4 regions of the Yersinia intermedia genome follow, and region 3 is predicted to be linked to each of the others. Evidence: predicted binding sites of a transcription regulator. Region 3 holds the regulator's gene; each other region holds the start of a gene.

Region 1 (6,287 bases), 390 kb from region 3:
ATGGATCATGCTGAAGAGCATTTACGCAATGGCCGCGAATTCTTGATGTGCGCCTGCCGCAGTGATGATTTTGAACCTACCTATATTTCTCCCACTCGAGAAAGTTGGCTGCCGACCATTAAAGCGTCCAGTGCAATCCCTGGTTTATACCGTCAGGGAGTGGATTTGGGGGGGATCAGTTATCAAGATGGTGGCATCAGTGATGCCATTCCGGTGGAAGAAGCCTACCGCCGTGGCGCTGATACTATTGTAGTGATTCGCACGGTGCCGTCGCAGGTCTATTATACGCCGCAGTGGATGAAGCGGATGGAACATTGGCTGAGTGAAAGTAGTTTGCAACAACTGGTGCGGATTATGCAGCAACATGAGCAGAGCTATCACCGTATTCAGCAATTTATTGAAAAACCGCCCGGTGATCTGCGTATTTTCGAAATTTTTCCGCCTAAGCCACTTGCCAGTAATGCGCTGGGGAGTCGGGTTGCGGCGCTTAATCGTGATTATCATTTAGGCCGCCGTTGTGGCCGCTATTTTCTGGCGACCGTTGGGCACTGGTTATTACCGCAAGATCATCGGGATCAAGCTGAAATCAATGGGGAGAAAATCTCGATTTCACTCTCACGCCGTATGCTTCAGCCGCAAGATATTAATCAACCGGATGATATGGCAGCGCTAATTGATATTGATGATTCTTCATTTGATATCACTCAACCGCCGAATATCATCACGCCAGCGGATTCAACTGCCACCACTAAGCATGGTCTACCGGCTCAGATGAGGGGGAGCGGCAATGGGTTAATTATTCCGGTCACTACGCATAGCAGCAGAAAACCCCTGGCAGGGGAGATCATTTTGCCTGCCGATATGGCAAAGAACAAAGGTGATACCGCGTAATGGCAGCGATCATTGAGCAGATACCGTCTCTCATCGATACACCTTATTTTATCGATACCCACTGTCACTTTGACTTCCCTCCGTTCAGTGGCGCAGAGGCGGCCAGTCTAGTCACTGCGGCTCAGGCGAATGTCAGGCAGTTGATCGTCCCGGCGGTGGGTGCGGCTTATTTTTCCCGTATTTTGGCGTTGGCTGCGAACTATCCGCCTCTTTTTGCCGCACTAGGTATGCATCCACTCTATATTGCTCAACATCAAGAGGCCGATTTAGCCGCTCTGGCATCTTATCTGGTGAACAAAACGCATAAGCTGGTGGCGGTGGGGGAAATTGGCCTGGATCTCTATATGGATGATCCGCAGTTACCACGCCAATTAGCGCTATTGCAGGCCCAACTTACGTTGGCGAAACAGCATGATCTCCCCGTTATTCTGCATTCCCGCCGTTCCCATGACCAATTAGCCTCGGCACTGCGCAAAACTGTTTTGCCGCGCACGGGGGTCGTGCATGGTTTTGCCGGTAGCCTGGCGCAAGCGCAAGCCTTTATTCGCCTGGGTTATTACATCGGTGTGGGCGGGACCATTACTTATGCGCGGGCACAGAAAACCCGTGGTGTGATGGCCGCATTACCGCTTTCTTCATTACTGCTGGAAACCGATGCACCGGATATGCCGTTAGCGGGTTTTCAGGGGCAACCAAATCGGCCTGAGCGGGCTGCTGATGTGTTCAGTGTATTGTGTGAATTACGCCCTGAAGCACCACAACAGATTGCCAGCCAGTTGCTAGAGAATAGCCAGCGTTTGTTCCGGTTACCGCCAGCCAAGATATGCCCCCCCTAAATCACCGATGGGTGCATACAAACCACGCTAATAATTATCAACATCTCGTTATTTCTGCTTTTTAATGTGACTTTTGTCACATTTGTGTTGTTCAAGTTGCTTTTAGTTGTGTTTATTTGTGACAGAGATTGTTTGATAGCCCCGTCATGCCGGTATAATCCCCCCAAAATAATTTCAATTTAATTAATGATTTCACTATTAGGGATAGCGACATGCTAATGAGTTTGGTTGGAATGGCAGTACTGATATTAATAGCCGTACTTCTTTCAAGTAATTATAGGGCGATTAATATCCGCACTGTTGTTGGCGCATTTATTATCCAGATCGTTATTGGTGCATTGGTGTTATATGTGCCTATCGGTCGCCGCATTCTGGGCGGCATGTCAGAAGGGGTAGCGAACGTTATCGCCTACGGTAATGAGGGGATTTCATTTATTTTTGGCGGTTTGGTTTCCGACAAAATGTTTGAGGTTTTCGGTGGCGGCGGCTTTGTATTCGCCTTGCGAGTATTACCGGTAATTGTATTCTTCTCGTCATTGATTGCCGTTTTGTATTACCTCGGCATCATGCAAATCGTTATTAAAGTATTGGGCGGTGGTTTGCAAAAGCTGCTGGGGACTTCACGTACTGAATCCCTTTCCGCCACTGCCAATATCTTTGTTGGTCAAACCGAAGCGCCGTTAGTGGTGCGCCCTTATATTGCCACCATGACCCAATCTGAGCTGTTTGCGGTAATGTGCGGCGGTTTAGCCTCCGTTGCCGGTTCAGTATTGGCCGGTTATGCGCAAATGGGGGTGCCATTGGAATACCTGATTGCCGCCTCCTTTATGGCAGCACCGGGCGGGTTACTGTTTGCTAAACTGATGGTGCCAGAAACCGAAAAAACCCATGATAAAGTTGATGCGACTACCTTGATTGCTGAGGATGAACGCCCGGCTAACGTTATTGATGCTGCGGCCTCTGGCGCGGCTTCCGGTATGCAATTGGCGCTGAATGTTGGGGCAATGCTGTTGGCTTTTATCGCCTTGATTGCTCTGCTCAATGGTATTTTAGGTGGGATTGGTGGCTGGTTTGATTATCCACAACTTTCGCTAGAGTTGATTCTGGGCTGGGTATTCTCGCCGATTGCCTATCTGATCGGTGTGCCGTGGAGTGAAGCGATGGTGGCGGGTTCATTTATCGGCCAGAAGATTATCGTTAACGAATTCGTAGCATTTATGAATTTCGGTCAGTATCTCCAGGCGGAAGAGTTAGTCAAAGCTGCGGGTTTACAGGTTCTTTCCGATCACACTAAGGCCATTATCTCCTTTGCGTTGTGCGGTTTTGCTAACTTGTCATCTGTTGCCATCTTATTGGGTGGTTTGGGTAGCATGGCACCGAATCGCCGCCACGATATCGCGCGTTTTGGCCTGAAAGCGGTAGCGGCAGGCACATTGTCGAATCTGATGAGTGCGACGATCGCCGGTTTCTTCCTGGCATTATAATTAGGCTAGCTTGACTTGCCATTTTGAGATTGGGCAGTGCTCGGGACTTGTCACGTACTTCGTGTACGCTCCAGTCCCTACGTGCTGTCCGCACCCAAACTGTCTGCACCGCTGACGCTTAGTTTTTTATGGTTCAGGCCCACAATACTGCGTATTTCTGCCCATAAGCTATCCTTGATGCGAGTGGGCATATCATCGGCGATAAATTACAAATCAGATTATTTTGTGACTTTAATCACATATAATTTTTACTCGTTACAAGTTACTATTGATTAGTGTGAAATTGAGCACACCCAAGGCATCGGTAACGTGTTCAAATAGTATTATTGGTTTTCGGATTGAAAGCCTAAAGCCTGTATGTCGTCGCATTGCATCAGTGATGTATGCAATGACCAAGTAGTTAGTGCGGTGAGATGGATCTCAATTGCCACCCATAGGGGCTATCTTCAAGGAACCAAGTCCGCTCGCCAACGTATTGAGCTTAGAACCCTCTCATTAGGGCGATTTTATTTGCCCAGCGGCAACAATTACGCCTCTTGAGAGGGGCTTTTAATCACCAAAGGTACCGGTACGGTCTCTTTGTCCGCTCATAAATAGATGCTCAGTTCTGGCAAAGTGCTGGGGCTGAAATAGTGTTGGAGAGTTTTATGACCGATTTAACCGCCTGCGCGAATCTGAACGATTATGCCAAACGCGCACTGAGTTTGATGGATTTAACCACCCTGAATGACAACGATACCGACGATAAGGTTATCGCGTTGTGTCATCAGGCAAAAAGCCCTGCCGGTAACACGGCGGCAATCTGTATTTATCCCCGCTTTATTCCTATTGCGCGTAAAACGTTGCGTGAGCAGGGTACCCCTGAAATCCGCATTGCAACAGTAACCAACTTCCCACATGGCAATGATGATATTGCTATTGCACTGGCAGAAACCCGTGCTGCCATTGCCTATGGTGCTGATGAAGTGGATGTGGTTTTCCCTTACCACGCCTTAATGGCGGGTAATGATAAGGTCGGCTTCGAATTAGTGAAAGAGTGCAAAGAAGCCTGCGCTGCCGCGAATGTATTGCTGAAAGTAATCATAGAAACCGGTGAGCTAAAGCAAGAGCACTTGATCCGTCAAGCCTCTGAAATTGCGATTAAAGCTGGCGCAGATTTTATCAAAACCTCCACCGGTAAAGTGCCGGTCAATGCCACACTGGAAAGTGCGGGTATTATGATGAGCACTATCCGTGATTTAGGCGTGGGTAAAACCGTCGGCTTTAAGCCTGCGGGCGGGGTCCGTACCGCTGAAGATGCCGCACAATTCCTGCAACTGGCCGATCAATTGATGGGTGAGGGCTGGGCCGATGCCCGCCACTTCCGCTTTGGCGCATCCAGTCTGTTAGCCAGCTTATTAACCACGCTGGGCCATCAGAGTGATAGCAAAAGTAGCGGTTACTAATCATTATCGCACTCATTGAGTTTTGCTGATGCACTGCGGGCGACTAGCCTGTAGTGCGGCTTTTATCCTTATTTAGGTCAGGGGGATGCTGTGTTTCTGGCACAAGAAATTATCCGTAAAAAACGTGATGGTCAGCCATTGAGCGAAGAAGAGATTCGTTTCTTTATCAATGGGATCCGCGATAACTCGGTATCCGAAGGGCAGATTGCTGCTTTGGCGATGACCATCTATTTCCACGACATGAGCATGCCGGAGCGCGTGGCACTTACCATGGCAATGCGTGATTCTGGCACGGTGCTTAACTGGCAAAGCCTTAATCTAAACGGCCCGATCGTGGATAAACACTCTACCGGTGGCGTGGGTGATGTGACATCACTGATGCTCGGTCCGATGGTCGCAGCCTGCGGTGGCTATGTGCCGATGATTTCTGGCCGTGGCCTGGGCCATACCGGCGGGACCTTGGACAAACTGGAAGCTATTCCCGGTTTTGATATTTTCCCCGATGATAATGCGTTCCGTAAAATCATTCAGGACGTCGGTGTTGCCATCATCGGGCAAACCAGCTCGTTGGCACCGGCAGATAAACGTTTCTACGCTACCCGTGATATCACCGCCACTGTAGATTCCATCCCACTGATTACTGCTTCTATTCTGGCGAAGAAACTGGCTGAAGGGCTGGATGCGTTGGTGATGGATGTGAAGGTAGGTTCTGGTGCCTTTATGCCGACATATCAACTATCTGCCGATTTAGCACAAGCTATTGTCAGTGTGGCTAATGGCGCGGGTTGCAAAACGACTGCACTATTGACCGATATGAATCAGGTGTTGGCTTCCAGCGCCGGTAATGCGGTTGAAGTGCGCGAAGCGGTGCGCTTCCTGACCGGCGAATATCGCAATCCACGCTTGCTGGAAGTGACGATGGCGCTGTGCGTTGAAATGCTGTTATCAGGTGATTTGGCGCAAAATGATGCTGACGCCAGATCCAAGCTACAGGCGGTGCTGGACAACGGAAAAGCGGCAGAACTCTTTGGTCGCATGGTGGCAGCGCAAAAAGGTCCGAGTGATTTCGTTGAGCGTTATGACAGCTACCTACCGGTTGCCACGCTGAGCAAACCGGTCTTTGCTGAACGAGCCGGTATTGTTACCGCAATGGATACCCGTGCTCTGGGCATGGCGGTGGTTTCCCTCGGCGGTGGTCGTCGGCGGGCAACTGATCCTATTGATTACAGTGTTGGTATCACTGAAATGGCACGTCTGGGAGGCGGGGTTGATAGCCAGCAGCCATTAGCCGTAATTCATGCCAATAACGAAGACGACTGGCAACAGGCAGCAGATGCAGTACGTGCGGCGATCACCTTGGGTGACAACGCGCCGGAAGAAACACCGGTTATCTATCGCCGTATTACTGAATAAGCGCCATACTTTTGTTATTGACGCTATTTGCTTTCGACGGCAAATGTTAGCAAAAACAGATTAATTACATGGGGGAGCAGATGAACGTAGCTGCCCCAGAGCGTGAACCCACGCAGGAGAAAATAATGAAACGTACATTTATTATGGTATTGGACTCATTTGGTATTGGTGCCAGCGCCGATGCTAACAAATTTGGTGACCAAGGGGCCGATACTCTG
Region 2 (6,287 bases), 1.4 Mb from region 3:
CCACTGGTCATATTGTAAGGCTACTGTACCTGCCCATGTTGCGCAATACATATCCCCTTCGTCCTTGAAGCTACAGCGTTGTTGGCTACGCGCTCTAACCCGAATCACTGACCTGAGTCAGCTCATCGGGACGAATATCGAGTATGTGTTTGCTGGTGGATAACCGGCGCACGCAAAACATGAGCCGGTTACTATTTAGAACGATGTGCGCTTATAAGTGCGGTACTGCGGTTGCCAATAGTTATGCTCAATGGCTTTTTTCAGTGCTTCTTCTGATGTCACAATGGCGACACCTTGCAACTGCGCCGCTTTACCCACCTGCATTGCAATGCTTTTTGACACCGCCTGAATATCGTCGATACGCGGTAGTAATGCTCCTTCACCATTCAACGCTAGTGGTGAACACTCAGCCAATGCACGGCTGGCAGCCATCAACATACCGTCGGTCACCCGCCGTGCACCCGATGCCAGCACACCCAAGCCAATCCCTGGGAAGATATAAGAGTTATTGCATTGTGCAATTGGATACAGCTTTTCTTTATAACTAACCGGTGAGAATGGGCTACCTGTGGCGACCAGTGCGGCACCATCGGTCCAGTTAATAATGTCTTCTGGCCGTGCTTCAACCCGCGATGTTGGGTTAGACAATGGCATCACAATAGGCCGTGGGCAGTGTTGGTGCATCTCACGGATCAGCTCTTCAGTAAACAACCCTGGCTGACCTGATACACCAATCAGCACTGTCGGCTTGGCGTTGCGCACCACATCCAGCAGTGAAATGGAGTCGCTGGCCAGATTCCAGCTTTGTAGCGAATCACTTTTTTGCACCAGTTTACTTTGGAAATCTAATAAGTTAGGTAGCTTGTCAGTCAACAGACCAAAACGGTCAACCATAAAGACTCGCGCCCGGGCCTGATCTTCACTCAGACCTTCTGAAATCATCTGCGCAATGATCTGTTCAGCAATACCGCAACCTGCTGATCCGGCACCGAGGAAAGTAACGGTTTGGTCGCGTAACTGGCTGCCTGCGGCACGGCTGGCGGCAATCAGACTGCCCAGAGTGACCGCTGCGGTACCCTGAATATCATCATTGAAACAACACAGTTCGTCACGGTAGCGGTTCAGCAGCGGGGTAGCATTGTTCTGCGCAAAATCTTCAAACTGCAACAACACATTTGGCCAGCGACGTTTGACCGCCTGAATGAATTCGTCAACAAAAGCATAATATTCATCACCGGAAATACGCGGGTGACGCCATCCCATATACAGTGGGTCATTCAAGCGTTGCGGGTTGTTGGTCCCCACATCTAACACTACCGGCAATGTATAGGCTGGGCTGATACCGCCACATGCGGTATACAGCGATAATTTACCAATGGGGATGCCCATGCCGCCAATGCCCTGATCACCAAGGCCGAGAATGCGCTCACCGTCAGTTACCACGATAACTTTCACGTTCTGTTTGGTGGCATTTTGTAACATATCGTCAATGTGTTCGCGGTTCGGGTAAGAGATAAATAACCCGCGCGCACGGCGATAGATATCAGAGAAGTGTTCACAAGCCTCGCCAACTGTTGGCGTGTAGATAATCGGCATCATCTCGCTGAGATGGGCGTCCAGCAGGCGATAAAACAGAGTCTCATTGGTATCTTGAATGTTACGCAGATAGATGTGCTTATCGTCGTCGTTTTTGAAATCTTGATACTGGCGGTAAGCGCGCTCAGCCTGTTCTTCAATAGTTTCAACCGCTTCAGGCAACAAACCGTGTAAGTTAAAGTGGTTGCGCTCATCATTAGTAAAAGCGCTGCCTTTGTTGAGAAGAGGGAATTCCAACAGAATCGGGCCAGCGTAGGGGATATAGAGGGTGCGCTTACTTTCGTATTCAAGTTCCATGAGTTTTACTCTTAAATGACTATGGGTATAGACAGTAATTGTTACCCCGATCCTAAAAGATAAGAGAAATATGTACAGCTTTTGTTAGTTAAATATGTCTGTAATCGGTAAAAATGCGAGGCATCTTGCAGATTTAGCTGAGCAGTTTAGCGCAACCGGGTGCCATTCGTTGCGGGATCTTGCGGTGCTATAATGGGCATCGCTCAGGCCGGTTGATGGCATGGAATACCAGATGATTGAACAGATCGCACACGCGGGAATGCGTTTCACCGCTATTTAAGGGAATAGGCGGGATTAGCATGATAACCGGGGGTTAGCAATGTAACCCCCGATTGGTGGGGCATTATTTCGGCAAAAACGTCATGTGTTTTACATCATCGCAACCCAAGGCCGCCAGTGTTGCCAGTGTGGCATCCCACTGAGTCAGTGCCGGGTTACTGCCCTCAATCAATACTGCACGGCGAATTGCAGCGCAATCCCCACCGGTAATGTTGGTCAGAATCAATGCAGCTTGCAGTGGGGGCAGGCTGGGGTTGAAGGCGGCATTTTCTGCATAACGGCCCACATAGATAGTGCCATCTGCCGCTTCCAATGCAATACCGCTATGAGCGTTGCTATACGGGGCATGACTCCGGTTCGCGCCTTCAAGGGCTGCCTGAGTTAGCGCATCGGTTTCAGCCACGGTGTAGCCATGAAACACCGGATCCATCAGTAGAGTGGTGATATCCAAGTCTTTTGGGCCGAAAGAATCTGGTAAATAATGTCCGAGGGTTGCGGCAGGGCGGCCCGGTAAATGGATATGTAGGTCGGTTCCGCTATTCAGTTCATTCATAAACTGGCGGCAATGACCACAAGGGGTGTAATTAACGGTAATTGCGACCAGGCTGGCTTCGCCGCGTAACCAGGCATGAGTCACCGCACACTGCTCGGCATGAATGGTTTGCTGTAGCGGAACGCCGCTAAACTCCATATTGGCACCAAAATAGAGATTGCCACTGCTCCCCTGCGCGATAGCACCAACCATAAAATGAGAGATTGGAGCGAGCGCACACGCGGCGGCCAGCGGCAACAACGCGAATGCTAACGCATTGTCATCTAACCCACTGATGCTTTTTACCGTTTCCACTTGTTTCGCTGTCAGCATGGCAGGGAAATCGTTTGCGCTCAGAATAGGTTCAAGTGCAGATTGCAGTGAAGCGGGCAGCTTAGCCCAAGGGGCTTGAAAACGTGCTTGCATAGGGGTCTCTCCAATAGTAACGGGAAACTATTTTAGGCAGCTTAGGGGCTTCTTGATGTGATTTAGATCTCGTTACCAATGAAATTGATGCAAGTAAAACCCCAAATGAGAGATGTATCTCAAATTTAAACCTGAAAACGGGCGGCATTTTACCTTGTAACTGTAGACCCTAATGCGCGTCAGGGAGCCACATTGTTAGCCGAACAAATGGAGCAACACCGGGAACAGGAAAGGAGCTAACAATGAAGTGATAATCCCGCAGATTACCAGTGCCAGCGAGCTAAATGCACCTTCCTGAAAGTCCATTTCAGCACAACGGGCGGTGCCCAATGCATGTGAGGCGGTACCCATGGCTAACCCCCGTGAGGCTTTAGTCGTTATCTTTAATAAATTCAGTAAGCTATGCCCAAACACTGCGCCCAAAATACCGACAAAAATTACACATACTGCGCTGATGGCGGGTAAGCCATGGATAGACTCAGCGACGGCCATGGCAATGGGGGTGGTGACAGACTTAGGTAATACTGAAGCCGCAATCTCAGGAGTTGCCCCCATCCACAGGGCGACAGCCGTACCGCTGACCATGGCGGTAATACTGCCAATAAAACAGATACTGATAATGGATTTCCAGCGGGCGCGAATTTGGTGCAACTGTTCATACAACGGGAAAGCCAGCGCCACCACCGCAGGTTGCAGTAAGTCATTTAATACTTTGCTGCCAGCAAAATAGTTGGCATAGGGCATATGTGTGACCAGCAGCAATGGAATGATAACAACCATGGATATCAATAATGGGTTAAGCAGCGGCATTTTCAGCCAGCGTGCTAAACGGCGCGCACCAAAGAACACGATTAAGGTCAGTGGCAGTGACCACCATAAATTGCTGATCATTTGTCGTCCTCTGTATGGGTAGGAGAACCAATGACTTTGCGTTCGCGGTGAACATAATGAGAACTGTAAGCCACCACCAACATCACAATTAGGGTGCTGACAAAGCAGGAAACCACGATGGGGCCGAACTGTTTAGTGAGTTGGTCGTAGTACTGCATCACACCGACACCGATTGGCACAAACAACAGCGCCATATAGCGGATCAGTAGATGGCAACCGGGTTTTACCCAAGTTGAGGGCAAGATCTGGGACGCCAGCAGAGCAAACAGAATCAGCATCCCAATGATACTGCCGGGGATGGTGATAGGTAGCAACAAGGCCAAAGCTTTACCTGCCCATAAGCACAGATAAATAATGGCGAAAGCCCGCAGGTACTGCCAGCAAAGTGAAGTCACATTGCGCATAGAAAAGGTCCTGAGTTACGGAATGCATTCATCATACAATTAAGTTTGATTATGTGCTAGCTGTCACACTATGAATAATAGACTCATCATGTATCAAGCTGTGAGCGTGGTGATTGCTACTACACACCACTTATTCGCAGGCTCTTTACTGCATCTTGGCACCTATTGGGTATGTTCTGATACCTGATGGGGGTTTTCTGCCTGCGTCTTAGCCAACCGATAGCCGCGATAGAAAAATGCCAGCCCTAAAATAGCCGCGATAATCAGCATATAGAACATCATCTGCGGTGCGGCCCAGGCGAGTAAGAAGCCACAAAGTATCGGGTTAATGGCCCCACCTAACTGGCCGAGATTCTGTACTCCATAGTAACTGCCTTTGAGATTCGCCGGAGCAATAAAATCGATAAACAAGTATTCGACTGGGATAACAATAATTTCGCCCAATGAGAAAATCGCCATTGCCAGCATCCATAGCGGAATTGAATCTTGAGCCGCCATAAATCCGAGCAGGCCAACGATGAAGAACAGGGTACCAAACATCAGCCAGCGCATTAAATTCTGTTGATTCATACGGCGACTTAATAAGTATTGTAGGGTAATCACAATGGTTGCATTAACGGTCATCACCGCCCCGATCACCTGATAGGCAAATTTCGCATCTGACACCGTAATCAGGTATTGGGATAAATAACCCGAGAATTGGCCAAAGACAATGGCACTGAGCATGCTGCCGAGGGTAAAGTAAATCAGCCGCTTATCACAACGTAAGATGGTAAATGTTTGGCGCAGATCCGGTACTGATTCGCTAGCTGAGCGTTCTGTTACCGACATATCGGTACTGCTTATTTTAAATTTCAACGCAACCGCCACCAGCAACGCCAATACGCCAGAAATGATAAAAGGCAATTGTGAGCCAAAACCAACCACCAAAACCCCCATCGCCGGACCTACCGCCCAGCCGACATTGACCAACGTGTAGTTAGCTGAAAAGGCTTTAATTCGTTCATTCACTGGCAGCCAATCAGCAAAGCAGGCTTTGAGTGCGATACTGTAAACCGAGTAGGCCGAATGCAGCAGCGCCAAAATCAGAATGATCCAGGCCGGATGCTCAATCCATGGTAAAGTGAAAAACGTGGCAGAAAACAGACTTATTGCGAGCAAAATCAAGCGCTTTTTATTGAATTTGTCCACCAGATAGCCGCCATATAAGCTAGTAAAAATACCTAACGTTAAACTTGCCCCTAACACCAGCCCGACTTTATCGGGAGCCAACTGAAAATGCTCAGCCAAATAGATAGTTATAAAAGGCAGGGTGATGGCTCGCCCAATAGTCAGGACTAGCGAAGCAATCAGCAAATTGGTGACTCGTGATGGAAATCCTTTCATGGTGTTTTCTTTTTTAATTATTTGGATAATAAGGTGTATCTATGCGGATTATGTCTAATGAAAAGAACGGCTCGCACAGCGCTACGACAGTGGCTCAGCCAACTACATTAGACTATTGCGGCGATAAAGAGAGGGGGGGGAGGAAAATTTTTTGCAAACAGCAGATCGACCTGAATCGATCTGCCATTAATTGATATCGCCAACGTCATGGGCATACCGCTAACGCAACAGTAACGGCAAGGACGAAGGGGATTATTAACCTAAATATTCGATGATGGACAGCCCAGCGTTATAATCGGTGCTATAGATAATCCCTTGTGCATCAACAAACACATCACATGACTGAATAACTTTTGGCCGACCAGGCCGTTTATCGACCATTTTTTCCGGGGCCGCAGGTACCAATGCACCCGTTTCCTTCGGTTGGTATGGGTTACTGATGTCGTAAGCGCGCACTCCGGCATTTTGATAGGTGG
Region 3 (6,287 bases):
ATGATGAGGTACAACTTGCTGATATTGAAAAGTTATCACCCTCACATTTGGTGATTTCGCCTGGCCCTTGCACGCCAAATGAGGCCGGGATCTCTTTAGCGGCCATCAGCCATTTTGCTGGAAAAGTGCCGATACTGGGTGTTTGCCTGGGGCATCAGGCGCTAGGGCAGGCTTTTGGCGCGCGTGTAGTGCGGGCACGGCAAGTGATGCACGGTAAGACCACAGCGATTTGGCATAATGGTCAGGGCGTTTTTCAGGGGCTTAACCAACCGCTAACCGTGACCCGTTATCACTCTTTGGTGATTGCGACCGACTCATTGCCAGACTGTTTTGAACTGACCGCCTGGACGGAACATGAGGGGGTGATGGATGAAATTATGGGTATTCGTCATCGTGCGCTACCGCTGGAGGGCGTGCAATTCCACCCAGAGAGTATCCTTAGTGAACAAGGTCATCAGTTATTAGATAATTTTCTTAAAAATTAATATGTTGAGATAAAATCACTACAAAATGGATATTTTTGTTTGCCTGATTGTGATTTTTTATGCATATTTTGTGATTATATTTTCACATACCAATAATTGGTAACTCAATGGATTATACCCAAAGTCATTGGAGTTGCAGGTAGGTAGCCCGCAAGCGAATCCCGACGAGCTTACTCAGTCAAGTGATTCGGGCGCGTGAACGCAGCTAACAACCCTGTAGCTTCAAGTGCGAAGGGGATAACAGGGTGGACAGCGCAATGGCAGACAAATTAGCAGTAACTCGCAGTACATTCGATCAGGTTATTTTGCCTGTTTATGCACCTGCGCAGTTTATCCCGGTAAAAGGGAAAGGTAGCCGCGTATGGGATCAACAAGGTACCGAATATATTGATTTTGCTGGCGGAATTGCAGTTACTGCGTTGGGACATTGCCATCCGGCGCTGGTGGCAGCATTGCATCAGCAAGGCGAGACGTTATGGCATACCAGTAACGTTTTCACTAATGAGCCTGCACTGCGTTTAGCGCAAAAACTGATTGCTGCGACCTTCGCGGATCGCGTGTTTTTTGCCAACTCCGGTGGTGAGGCAAATGAAGCCGCCTTTAAGCTGGCCCGTCATTATGCCATTGAGCGCCATAGCCCCTATAAGACTAAAATCATTGCTTTCCACAATGCTTTCCATGGTCGCACCTTGTTTACTGTCTCGGTAGGTGGTCAGCCAAAATATTCCGATGGTTTTGGCCCGAAACCTGCCGATATCATCCATGTACCGTTTAATGATCTGGCTGCGGTGAAAGCCGTTATGGATGACCACACTTGTGCGGTGGTGCTTGAACCTATCCAAGGGGAAGGGGGTATCACCTCTGCGACGCCTGAATTCCTACAAGGGGTGCGGGCTTTGTGCGATCAGCATAATGCGCTGCTGGTATTCGATGAAGTACAAAGTGGTATGGGGCGTAGTGGCAAGCTGTTTACCTATATGCATTATGGTGTGACGCCAGATATTTTGACCACAGCGAAAGCCTTGGGTGGCGGTTTCCCTATTAGTGCGATGCTAACCACGGAAGAAATTGCGTCGGTAATGGCAGTGGGCACACATGGTACTACTTATGGGGGTAATCCTCTGGCCTGTGCCGTTGCTGAGGCTGCGTTGGATGTGATTAATACCCCTGAGGTACTTAATGGTATTGAACAGCGCCATGGGCTGTTTGTGCAGGCTCTGCAAGATATCAACAACAAGTATCATTTGTTTGAGGATATCCGTGGTATGGGGTTATTGATTGGTGCCGAGTTAACGCCGCAATACCATGGCCGTGCGCGGGAGTTGTTGATGGCTGCGGCCGCTAATGGCTTGATGGTCCTCAATGCCGGGCCGAATGTGTTGCGGTTAGCCCCTTCATTAGTGGTGGAGCTGGATGATATCAAACAAGGAATGGCAAGGTTGGATAAAGCAGTCGCCAGCCTGGTCCAGGGTTAACTCAATTAGGGAGAGGCTGTTGCCTCTCCCTTGTTATGCTTGCTCCCGCAACCTCCGACTGCGCCAAATACCGTGATGGGGTTGTTGTTGCCAAGCCATGGCGGACACCGTATGCATCACGCTTAAATGTGACAAGACCCGCCGTAAATTACGTTCCAGCTCAGAGATCTGTGTATCCGGTGTGACATCCGGCATCTGCACGAAATCGTTATTACCTTCGCTGTTGTCCGACTCCAGCCTTTGCTGACACTGTTGAATGGCTATCTCACAGAGTTGTAAATAATCCGCCGCCAGTTCGACGCTGAGCTGAATGTGATGTTTACCTGGTGCTGAACTCCCCAAGGGATAGGCCCGTGTCAGGATAGTCATCTCATTGATATGCCCGACAATCAACTCACTGTGAGTGGCCCATAGCCGCATATCTGCCAGATATTTTGAGTTGAATCCCGGTTCTTGCATCGCCTGATTTAAGGAACTTAACACGGTATTACTGGCCTTATTCACTTCAATGCGTTCATAGGCCAGTTGGGTGATATCTGGTTCAGGTGTCAGCAGCAAGCGCAAAATCTTCTGATACGCCTCTAGCGCCTGATGGGCATTCTTACGCAGTAAGCCACTCTGCCACTGGGGCCACAGCCATAAGGCGCTGGCAAAGGCCAATGCGCAACCAATTAAGGTATCCAGCAGGCGTGGAACCAAAAAGTCAGCGCCTTCTCCGGTCAATAACTGCAAGATATACACAGTCGTGATAGTTCTAAAAATGACTGACCAGCCATAGTTTTTGCGTTGAACCAGATAGGCTATCAATGTGATGAGTAACATGATGCTCAGCGTGGTGCCTTCCGACATCTGAAAATGCAACAAGGTAGCTGCGAGTAACAGCCCGATAAAGGTACCGAGTGCACGGTGATGGATTCGTACCTTGGTGGCGTTATAACCGTTCTGCGTTACCAGCATCACCGTGAGCAGAATCCAATAAGGCTTGGGTAAATGAATTAAACTGCCGATATAGCTACCTGCTGCCAGTGTCACTCCCAGGCGAGCCGCTTCCCGCAGTGCGCCTGATTTGAACGACAGATAGCTGATCAATGCTGGCCAGAACGGCTGTGATTGTTGGCTGGACATCAGGTCACGGTCATACAGTGGCCGCCGGTCACTCAATAATTGGGTAATATGGCTGATATGGTAGTAGTAGAATTGTGCGACCGGGTTGTTCGGGTGTGCCTGTGCGATGTTTGCCAGTTCTGGCAGAGCATCATCGGCAGTAAAATGTTCAGCAGCACGGTGGTGATAGAGAATATCGTTGGCAATAGTGCGCATTTGGGCTGAGATTTTCTGGCAATTACGGCGCATCACCCCCTCAATCTGCGTTTGCTCCATTAACTCCTGTACTTTTTCTGGCTGAATCAGGGCCGCAGTAATGTGCTCTTGCAGATCGAGAGCCATTTGGAACAATCCCAACAACCGTTTCTGCTCTTTCTTCGTTGTGTTATGAATCAGATTAAATTGCTGATAAAGCTGATTAATCTTGTCCATAATCGCCTGTTGTTTGTCCAGCAGCGGCGGTATCGATTTTTCCGGCTCAAGGTGCTGAGCAAACAGGCTGTATTTGGTGTCACAATAATCGGCTAGCAAGTAATAAAGTTGACTCAAGGGTTCGCGGATCGGTTGATCCTTGCAGAGTCGGAACCATAACCAGTTAAACACACCATACCAAAGTGTCCCCACCGCACACAGTAAAGGCGCTTGCCAGATCGGGGCGCGGCCCACCATGCTGAGGCTAAAAATAGCAGCAATCAGGGCAGCCGGTAACAAATGGCTATTCAACTGGCTAATCGCCCCACTCACCCCCAAAACTAATGCCAGGCCGAGCATGACGGCGGGCAATGGAATATCCCATAGCAGCAGTTGCTGGGTTAGGAAGCTACTCGCAGTAAACAGCGTGCCGCCGACCAGCAGACGCCGGAAAAAATGTTGGTGTGGTGTATCCAGCGAGGCGATATTGCAACAGGCGGGTATCAGGGAAAACATCAAACCCAGTCGAAGTTCGCCGAGAGCAAACCCTAATGCTGCGGGCAGGCAGAGAACCAATGTTTGGCGCAGCGCGTAATTAACATTGGGCCGATAAATAACTTCAGGACGATAAATCAGCCGTTGCCATTTCATAAAGGCCCCAGAAATTTATTGATCACAAAAGATTAAAAAACGGGTGCCGACAGTATCGACACCCGTTTAGGGGGAATTAACGGGTGCCGTAGACGACAATCGTTTTACCGTGTGCGGAGATCAGATTTTGATCTTCCAGCATTTTTAGTATCCGCCCCACGGTTTCGCGGGAGCAGCCAACTATCTGACCAATTTCCTGGCGGGTAATTTTAATCTGCATCCCATCTGGGTGGGTCATGGCATCAGGTTGTTTTGCCAGATTAAGCAGCGTTTGTGCAATACGCCCAGTCACATCAAGGAAAGCAAGGTTACCCACTTTCTCAGATGTAATTTGTAAGCGACTCGCCATCTGTGAAGATAGGCGCATTAAAATATCTGGATTGACCTGAATAAGCTGACGGAATTTTTTGTAAGAAATTTCAGCCACTTCACAGGCGGTTTTTGCTCTAACCCAGGCGCTACGTTCTTGGCCTTCTTCAAATAATCCAAGTTCGCCGATGAAATCTCCCTGATTAAGATAGGAGAGAATCATCTCTTTACCTTCCTCATCTTTGATAAGCACCGCAACGGAGCCTTTCACGATGTAGTAAAGCGTTTCGGCCTTTTCACCTTGGTGAATCAGCGTACTCTTCGATGGATATTTGTGGATATGGCAATGAGACAGGAACCATTCGAGAGTCGGGTCTGTTTGTGGCTTGCCGAGAACCATTCGCTGTTATCCTCTGTTGTTATCGCTGCCTAACTTAACAGGGCTCAGAGTTCCCTGTACGGCGTGCTTATAAAATACACTTTCTCGTAGCATATTAATTTGCTCAACTGCCGAAAGGTATAGCCAAGATACGTACCGGATAGAAACCCTTCACTGAGTATTGAGAAGCTACCCTATTTAATTCTAGAAACAACACTTTCGGTTCTGTTTGTAGCACAGGATGAAGCCAGTGTCTTGTGTTGTATCGCTTCAGCATGATGAACGTCGGGTTACATTGCCAGTTTGTAAATGAAAGGGTAGTCTTAATCAGAAAATTTAACTGGGAGCAAGCGTTATGCAGGCACGTATAAAGTGGGTTGAGGGGCTGACATTTTTGGGTGAATCGGCATCAGGTCATCAGGTGTTGATGGACGGTAATGCCGGAGACAAAGCACCGAGTCCGATGGAAATGCTGTTAATGTCGGCAGGTGGCTGTAGTGCGATTGATGTGGTCTCTATTTTACAAAAAGGCCGCAATGATGTGCGCGATTGCGAAGTGTCATTAACTTCGCAGCGCCGTGAAGAAGCACCGCGTCTGTTTACACACATCAACCTGCATTTTATTGTCAGCGGCAAAGGCCTGACCGACAAAATTGTTGAGCGAGCCGTTGAGTTGTCAGCCGAAAAGTATTGCTCCGTTTCACTGATGTTGGGTAAAGCGGCGTCTATTACCCACAGTTTTGAAATTCGTGATATCGCCTAAGCAAACCCTTCGTACTTGAAGCTGCAGGGTTGTTAGCTGCGTTCGCTCACCTGAATCACTTACTTATGTAAGCTCATCGGGATGAGTTCGCTTGCCGCCTACCTGCAGCTCCAATTACTTTGGCTTGGGATAGCGCCAAATTATTTTTTCTCTCCAGCAGTTGCTATACTGCGGCCTCAAGAACGAAGGATATTAACCGATTTTCTTCCCTTCCAGCAGTTGCTGCACCAGCGGTGCCATAATCAGCTCCATTGCCAGCCCCATTTTTCCGCCGGGCACCACCAATGTATTGATATTCGAGATAAATGATCCTTGCAACATCGCCAGTAAGTAAGGGAAATCAATTTGTTCCAAACCACGGAAATGAATAACCACAAAACTTTCATCCAGTGACGGAATGGCTTTGGCAGCAAACGGATTTGATGTGTCGACGGTTGGCACGCGCTGGAAGTTGATATGAGTGCGTGAGAACTGCGGCGTAATGTAGTTGATATAATCATCCATGGAGCGGACTACGGAATCCATCACTGCTTCGCGTGAATGGCCACGTTCACCGGTATCTCGCACCAGCTTCTGTATCCACTCCAAATTGACGATAGGCACTACGCCCACCAACAGATCGACGTGCTTTGCCACATCATGATGTTCCGTCACCACACCACCGTGTAGCCCTTCGTAAAACAGTACATCAGTAGGTTGTGGCAATGCTT
Region 4 (6,287 bases), 480 kb from region 3:
CAGGCTATCGAATAAACGGTAACTGCCGCCGTAACAATCATGTGGGGCAACCAATAAGTCACCCGGTTTTAGAAATGTAGTGCAAACTAAATGAATCGCCGACATCCCGCTGCTGGTCATGACTGCACCCGCGCCACCTTCCAGTTCCGCCAGTGCACGCTGTACTACATCGCGTGTCGGATTACCGCGACGTGAATAGTCGTGAGTCCGTGGCTGATTAAAATCGAGAAAATTATAGGTACTGGAGAGATGAATCGGGGGGACAACGCAGCCGTATTGCTCGTCATCGTTCAACCCGCTACGGACTGCTATTGTTGCCTGTTTACGCGTCATATGGATTTCCACCAGCCGGTTATCGAGAAAATGTTACGCCAGATTAGACGCACAAATTACGGACGTCAATACATCTGGACATCTAAACTTCTTTGCGTATAGATTGAGCAATGGAATAATAACCGCTAAAATTGTAGAGGCTTTAACTATCTTAATGATGTCAGTGAGTTTTCGGTGGTGTTTTGTTTAACCGCAAAGACCGTATCGAAAGGTAACGGCTATCAATAAGTAGCAAAATGATTAAATGGGTGATGTTGCTCTAGTAAAATCGACATTTATTTAGTGAGAACAGCGGAGATCGGGCATAATTAGCCGGTTTTCAGAATTTTGTATTTTTCCGACAAATTTAAGGTGTCCCATGGCTGAGTGGAACGGCGAGTATGTCAGCCCTTACGCTGAACACGGCAAGAAAAGCGAACAGGTCAAAAAAATTACGGTATCCATTCCGCTGAAGGTATTGAAAATCCTCACCGATGAACGGACCCGTCGCCAGGTGAATAACCTGCGCCACGCCACCAACAGTGAATTGTTGTGTGAGGCTTTTTTGCATGCATTTACTGGTCAGCCGCTGCCGAATGACGAAGACCTGCGGAAAGAACGCAGCGATGAAATCCCGGAAGCCGCAAAAATTTTAATGCGTGAATTGGGTGTTGACCCCGATACCTGGGAATACTGATCCCCAACTACCACTCGGTTCATTAGTCATAGTGAACCTGAAATGTAGAAATGAAAAAGGCACCCGAAGGTGCCTTTTTCATCTGACGGGCAATAATTACTTCTTAGCACCCGGCACGCTGAAACGCTTGTTGAAGCGGTCAACACGGCCACCGGTAGCAACATCACGCTGCTTGCCAGTGTAGAACGGGTGGCATTCGCCGCACACGTCCAGATTCAGGTCATGACCAACAGTAGAGTTGATCTTAATAACGTTACCGCAAGAGCAAGAAGCAGTAACTAAATCGTATTTAGGGTGGATACCTTGTTTCATGGAAAACCTCTATATTTAGGCCGTGTCGCTATCCAGCCCTGTTCCGCCAGACACCACACGATTGATAAATAACAATTTGATTGTTAACGAACAGCCGCTGATAAACTAAGCAACGGTTGTTAACAGGATTTGATATCGAATTATATCAAAGGCGGCGAATCATACAGAATTTGACCAAACCGCGCAATCGAATCCGCACATTGTGAAGCACTCAGTGTAAACTGTTCAATCTTTATTTATACCCGTCATACTTCAAGTTGCATGTGCGTTGGTTGTGCTCAATAACCCGAATCACTTACTCATGTAAGCTCATCGGACTTTTCTCGCTTGCCGCCTTCCTGCAACTCGAATTATTTAGGGTATAGGCCAATTGTACTTATTTAGACCAATTTTAGTTATCAGGATGAAAACACATGTCCGTTGTTCAAGTGGCATTACCCGTACCACTGGCCCGTAGCTTTGATTACCGTTTAGACAGCGCCATGGCCTGCCCGGTGGTCGGTGCTCGCGTCAGTGTGCCATTTGGTAAACGCAAAGCCATCGGAATTGTGGTGGGTATCAGTGATACCAGCGCCTTCCCCCTTGAACAGCTTAAAGCCATTGATGACGTTCTGGATGACCGCAGCTTATTTCCACCTAGCCTGTGGCGCATTCTCTGCTGGGCCACCGAGTATTATCACTACCCGATAGGTGAAGTGCTATTCCATGCCCTGCCGATTCTGTTACGCCAAGGGAAGCCCGCGCAATCAGCACCATTGTGGCAGTGGTTCGCAACTGAACAAGGGCGAGCCACGCCGCCGGAAAGCTTAAAACGCGCGCCGAAGCAGCAACAGGCGCTGGCCGCATTATTACAAAAACCGGTCTACCGCCATCAAGTTAATGAAATGGCACTCACCGAAAGCGCATTGCAGGCATTACGCAGTAAAGGGTTAATTGATCTGCGGGCGCAGGAAGTTGCGACCACCGATTGGCGCAACGGTTTCGCCGTTCTGGGTGAGCGCTTGCGGCTGAATACCGAGCAGGCAACCGCCGTTGGGGCGATTCGCAGTGAAGACACTCAGTTTGCTGCCTGGCTGCTGGCTGGGGTGACCGGCTCAGGTAAAACGGAAGTTTATCTGAGCGTGCTGGAAAATATTCTGGCACAAGGCCGTCAGGCGTTAGTTTTAGTCCCTGAGATAGGCCTGACGCCGCAAACTATCGCCCGTTTTCGCGAACGGTTTAACGCTCCCGTTGAGGTGCTCCATTCAGGTTTAAATGACAGCGAGCGGTTGTCCGTTTGGCTGCGAGCACGTAACGGCGAAGCCGCCATTGTTATTGGTACCCGCTCGGCACTGTTTACACCGTTTTCCCGCCTTGGGGTTATTATTATCGATGAAGAACACGACAGTTCCTATAAGCAGCAAGAGGGCTGGCGTTATCATGCCAGAGATTTAGCGGTATTCCGCGCCCGTGAAGAAGGCATTCCGATCGTGATGGGTACCGCGACCCCGGCGCTAGAGACCCTGCACAATGTGCAAATGAGTAAATATCGCCAGTTAACGCTGTCTAAACGGGCGGGCAACGCCAAACCCGCCGTACAGCATTTGCTCGATTTAAAAGGCTTGCCGCTTAAAGTTGGCCTCTCTCAGCCACTGCTAAAACGGATGAAAACCCATTTGCAGGCCGATAATCAGGTGATTTTGTTCCTGAACCGCCGTGGCTATGCCCCTGCCCTGCTGTGCCATGAGTGTGGCTGGATTGCTGAATGCCAGCGCTGTGACCACTATTACACCTTGCATCAAAATCACCGTCAGTTGCGCTGCCACCACTGCGACAGCCAGCGCCCGGTGCCTCAGCAATGCCCCAAATGCGGTTCAACTCATCTGGTTTCTGTCGGTGTTGGCACAGAGCAGTTAGAGAACGAACTCGCTCCCCTGTTCCCGGATACCCCCATCACTCGAATTGACCGCGATACCACCAGCCGCAAAGGCTCGTTGGAACAACATTTGGCTGATGTCCATCAAGGGGGGGCGCGCATCTTGATTGGCACCCAGATGCTGGCTAAAGGGCATCACTTCCCTGATGTTACGCTGGTGGCCTTACTGGATGTCGATGGCGCACTATTCTCGGCGGATTTCCGCTCAGCAGAACGGTTCGCACAGCTTTATACACAAGTTTCAGGCCGGGCCGGGCGCGCGGGCAAGCAGGGGGAAGTTATTTTACAAACGCACCACCCCGAACACCCACTGCTGCAAATTTTGCTGCAACAGGGCTACGATGCGTTTGCCAAACAAGCGCTGGCGGAACGTAAAAGCGTATTTTTACCGCCTTATACCAGCCATATCATCGTGCGCAGTGAAGATCACGATAACCAGCAATCCGCGCTGTTCCTGCAACAGTTACGTAATTTGCTGGAAGCCAGCCCACTCAAAGATGATGCGCTGTGGATTATGGGGCCAGTGCCCGCATTGCAGGCTAAACGCAGTGGGCGCTTCCGTTGGCAATTGCTGTTACAGCACCCGTCACGGCAATTGCTACAACGGCTGATTAAAACCTCTCAGCCGCTAATCAATACATTGCCGCAGGCCCGTAAAGTGAAGTGGACGCTAGATGTCGATCCAATAGACAGTTAATTTCCCTTAATGCTTAAGGCTCGCTACAGGCAGGCATAAATGCTATTCAAATCGGTTCCCGACTGATTTGCCACTTGCTTGCTGTCTGGCTGTAACGCCGATGACTTTGGGTAATATCCTTTTATTTAGGTAATTTATTGTTTGATCTGTGCCACAAGGCAATCGATTACCCCGCTTTCTGCGAGCCAGTGCGAAAAAACCTACTTATGTCACACTTTTTATGCAAATTAGGTAACAAATTACCCTCACTATCTGTATAGAATGACGGAAAGCCTGCATTAAGCATCAGTGCTGGCTCGGAGCCAGAGCAAGGAGAAAGGCGTTGGAACATAAGAAAGAATTCACGATGGCTACCATGAAAGACGTTGCCGAAATGGCGGGTGTTTCAACTGCAACGGTGTCACGCGCACTGATGAACCCGGAAAAGGTTTCAACAGTAACCCGGCAAAAAGTGGAACAAGCTGTTCTGGCGGTGGGTTATTCTCCTCATGCTTTATCTCGTAATATTAAACGGAATGAATCGCGCACAATTCTGGTTATTGTACCGGATATCAGTGACCCGTTTTTTGCTGATATCATTCAAGGGATTGAGTACGCGGCAGCCCAGCAAGGTTATCTGATATTGATTGGCGATTGCGCGCAACAAACCCAGCAAGAGCGTAGCTTTGTTAATCTGATAATTACCAAGCAAATTGATGGCATGTTGTTGTTAGGTTCCAATCTGCCTTTTGATGCCAGCAAAGAAGAGCAGCGTAATTTGCCACCGATGGTGATGGCAAACGAGTTTGCACCTGAACTGGAACTGCCGACGGTACATATCGATAACCTGACCGCCGCCTATGAAGCAGTTAATTATCTGCATGAATTGGGGCACCAGCGCATTGCCTGTGTTGCCGGGCCGGAGAGTTTGCCGCTGAGCCACTATCGGCTACAGGGTTATATTCAGGCACTACGTCGTAATGGTATCGCCGTCGACAGTGACTATATTATGCGCGGGGACTTTAGCTATGAAGCGGGCGCAGAAACCTTTGCGGTGCTGATGGCATTGCCTCATCCCCCAACAGCAATATTTTGTCACAATGATGTGATGGCGATAGGGGCGATGTGGCAGGCAAAGAGAATGGGGCTAAACATCCCGCAGGATGTCTCGCTGGTAGGCTTTGACGACCTGAAGTTGTCACAGTATTGTGATCCCCCATTGACCACCGTGGCTCAACCGCGTTATCAAATTGGCCAGCAAGCCATGTTACTATTACTTGAACAGCTACAAGGGCATTCAGTACAAAGTGGCTCCCGCTTGTTAGACACCGAGTTAATTGTCAGGGAAAGTACTGCTGCGCCTAAACGCTAGGCAAATATTCAGGGGTTCAGTAACATGACGGACTTATTCCATCATCAAGACGCAGCGAAACGATAGTGGCACAAAGAGATTATGTAAGCCGAGGGCGCGCAGGAGCGCGGCGCAAAAGCACCAGCCGGAAAAAACGCAGTGCTCCAGCAATATCTAAAACCGTGGTGGCGCTGGCCGTCGCGCTGTTAGTGGTATTTGTTGGTGGCCTCTATTTCATCACCCACAATAAGCCGGGTGAGCTTCCGTTATTACCCAGCCATGATCCTCGTACCGGCAATGGGTTACCGCCCAAACCGGAAGAGCGCTGGCGCTATATTAAAGAGCTGGAAAATCGCCAGATTGGCGTACCGACACCAACAGAGCCTTCTGCCGGTGGTGAGGTTAATTCCCAGACACAACTGACGAATGAGCAGCGCCAACTGCTTGAGCAGATGCAGGCAGATATGCGCCAGCAACCAACACAGTTGTCAGAGGTACCGTATAACCAAGGGATGCCGGTGCCACGCTCTGCTGTGACCATCAAACCACCGGTCACGCCCCTGCAACAGCAGCCATTAACGCCACCGCGCCAGACCACCGCACCGGTACAGCAACAAACGCAGGTACAATCACCTGTGGCAACACCACAGCGTGCACCACAAGTGGCGGCTCAGGTAACACCGGCAGTTACGCAGCCAAAACCGGAAAAAGAAAAAGAGAAGGCACAACGTTGGATGGTGCAGTGTGGCTCATTCAAAGCCATCGATCAGGCCGAATCTATCCGCGCCCAATTGGCATTTGGCGGGATCGAAAGCCGCATTACCAGCGGTGGCGGTTGGAATCGAGTGGTTCTTGGCCCTTACAGTACCAAGGCAGCCGCTGATACTACCTTGCAACGTTTGAAAGGCGCTGGTCAATCAGGATGCATTCCCCTCGCTGTTGGGGGTTGAAAAGTCGTAATCCTCCCCCATTTATAATCTCAATATACCCCGTGCTGTTTTTTGACAGGCAGTACGGGGACTCA

The links. Region 3 encodes CRP, which controls carbon source genes, mostly activating them, when cyclic AMP is high. Its sites were predicted from a motif close to ATGTGANNNNNNTCACAT; they were not measured.
Region 1: the regulator CRP is predicted to act here: its motif matches at 1,792-1,809, upstream of EL015_RS18250 (NupC/NupG family nucleoside CNT transporter).
Region 2: the regulator CRP is predicted to act here: its motif matches at 3,186-3,203, upstream of cdd (cytidine deaminase).
Region 4: the regulator CRP is predicted to act here: its motif matches at 4,073-4,090, upstream of cytR (DNA-binding transcriptional regulator CytR).

Annotation. Positions count from the first base shown of each region.
Region 1 covers NZ_LR134116.1:3,989,810-3,996,096, reverse strand. The annotation lists gene EL015_RS18260 (patatin-like phospholipase family protein) at 1-891, shown strand, start outside; gene EL015_RS18255 (TatD family hydrolase) at 891-1,727, shown strand; gene EL015_RS18250 (NupC/NupG family nucleoside CNT transporter) at 1,940-3,211, shown strand; gene deoC (deoxyribose-phosphate aldolase) at 3,859-4,656, shown strand; gene deoA (thymidine phosphorylase) at 4,747-6,069, shown strand; gene deoB (phosphopentomutase) at 6,195-6,287, shown strand, end outside.
Region 2 covers NZ_LR134116.1:2,994,538-3,000,824, reverse strand. The annotation lists gene EL015_RS13720 (NAD-dependent malic enzyme) at 196-1,893, opposite strand; gene cdd (cytidine deaminase) at 2,237-3,130, opposite strand; gene EL015_RS13710 (CidB/LrgB family autolysis modulator) at 3,326-4,021, opposite strand; gene EL015_RS13705 (CidA/LrgA family protein) at 4,018-4,425, opposite strand; gene EL015_RS13700 (MFS transporter) at 4,588-5,811, opposite strand; partial or broken gene EL015_RS13695 (LVIVD repeat-containing protein) at 6,067-6,287, opposite strand, start outside.
Region 3 covers NZ_LR134116.1:4,383,922-4,390,208, reverse strand. The annotation lists gene EL015_RS20190 (aminodeoxychorismate synthase component II) at 1-485, shown strand, start outside; gene argD (bifunctional acetylornithine/succinyldiaminopimelate transaminase) at 743-1,960, shown strand; gene EL015_RS20180 (YccS/YhfK family putative transporter) at 1,994-4,126, opposite strand; gene crp (cAMP-activated global transcriptional regulator CRP) at 4,203-4,835, opposite strand; gene EL015_RS20170 (OsmC family protein) at 5,170-5,577, shown strand; gene EL015_RS20165 (phosphoribulokinase) at 5,770-6,287, opposite strand, start outside.
Region 4 covers NZ_LR134116.1:102,538-108,824, reverse strand. The annotation lists gene metB (cystathionine gamma-synthase) at 1-333, opposite strand, end outside; gene metJ (met regulon transcriptional regulator MetJ) at 692-1,009, shown strand; gene rpmE (50S ribosomal protein L31) at 1,106-1,321, opposite strand; gene priA (primosomal protein N') at 1,735-3,933, shown strand; gene cytR (DNA-binding transcriptional regulator CytR) at 4,256-5,284, shown strand; gene ftsN (cell division protein FtsN) at 5,350-6,213, shown strand.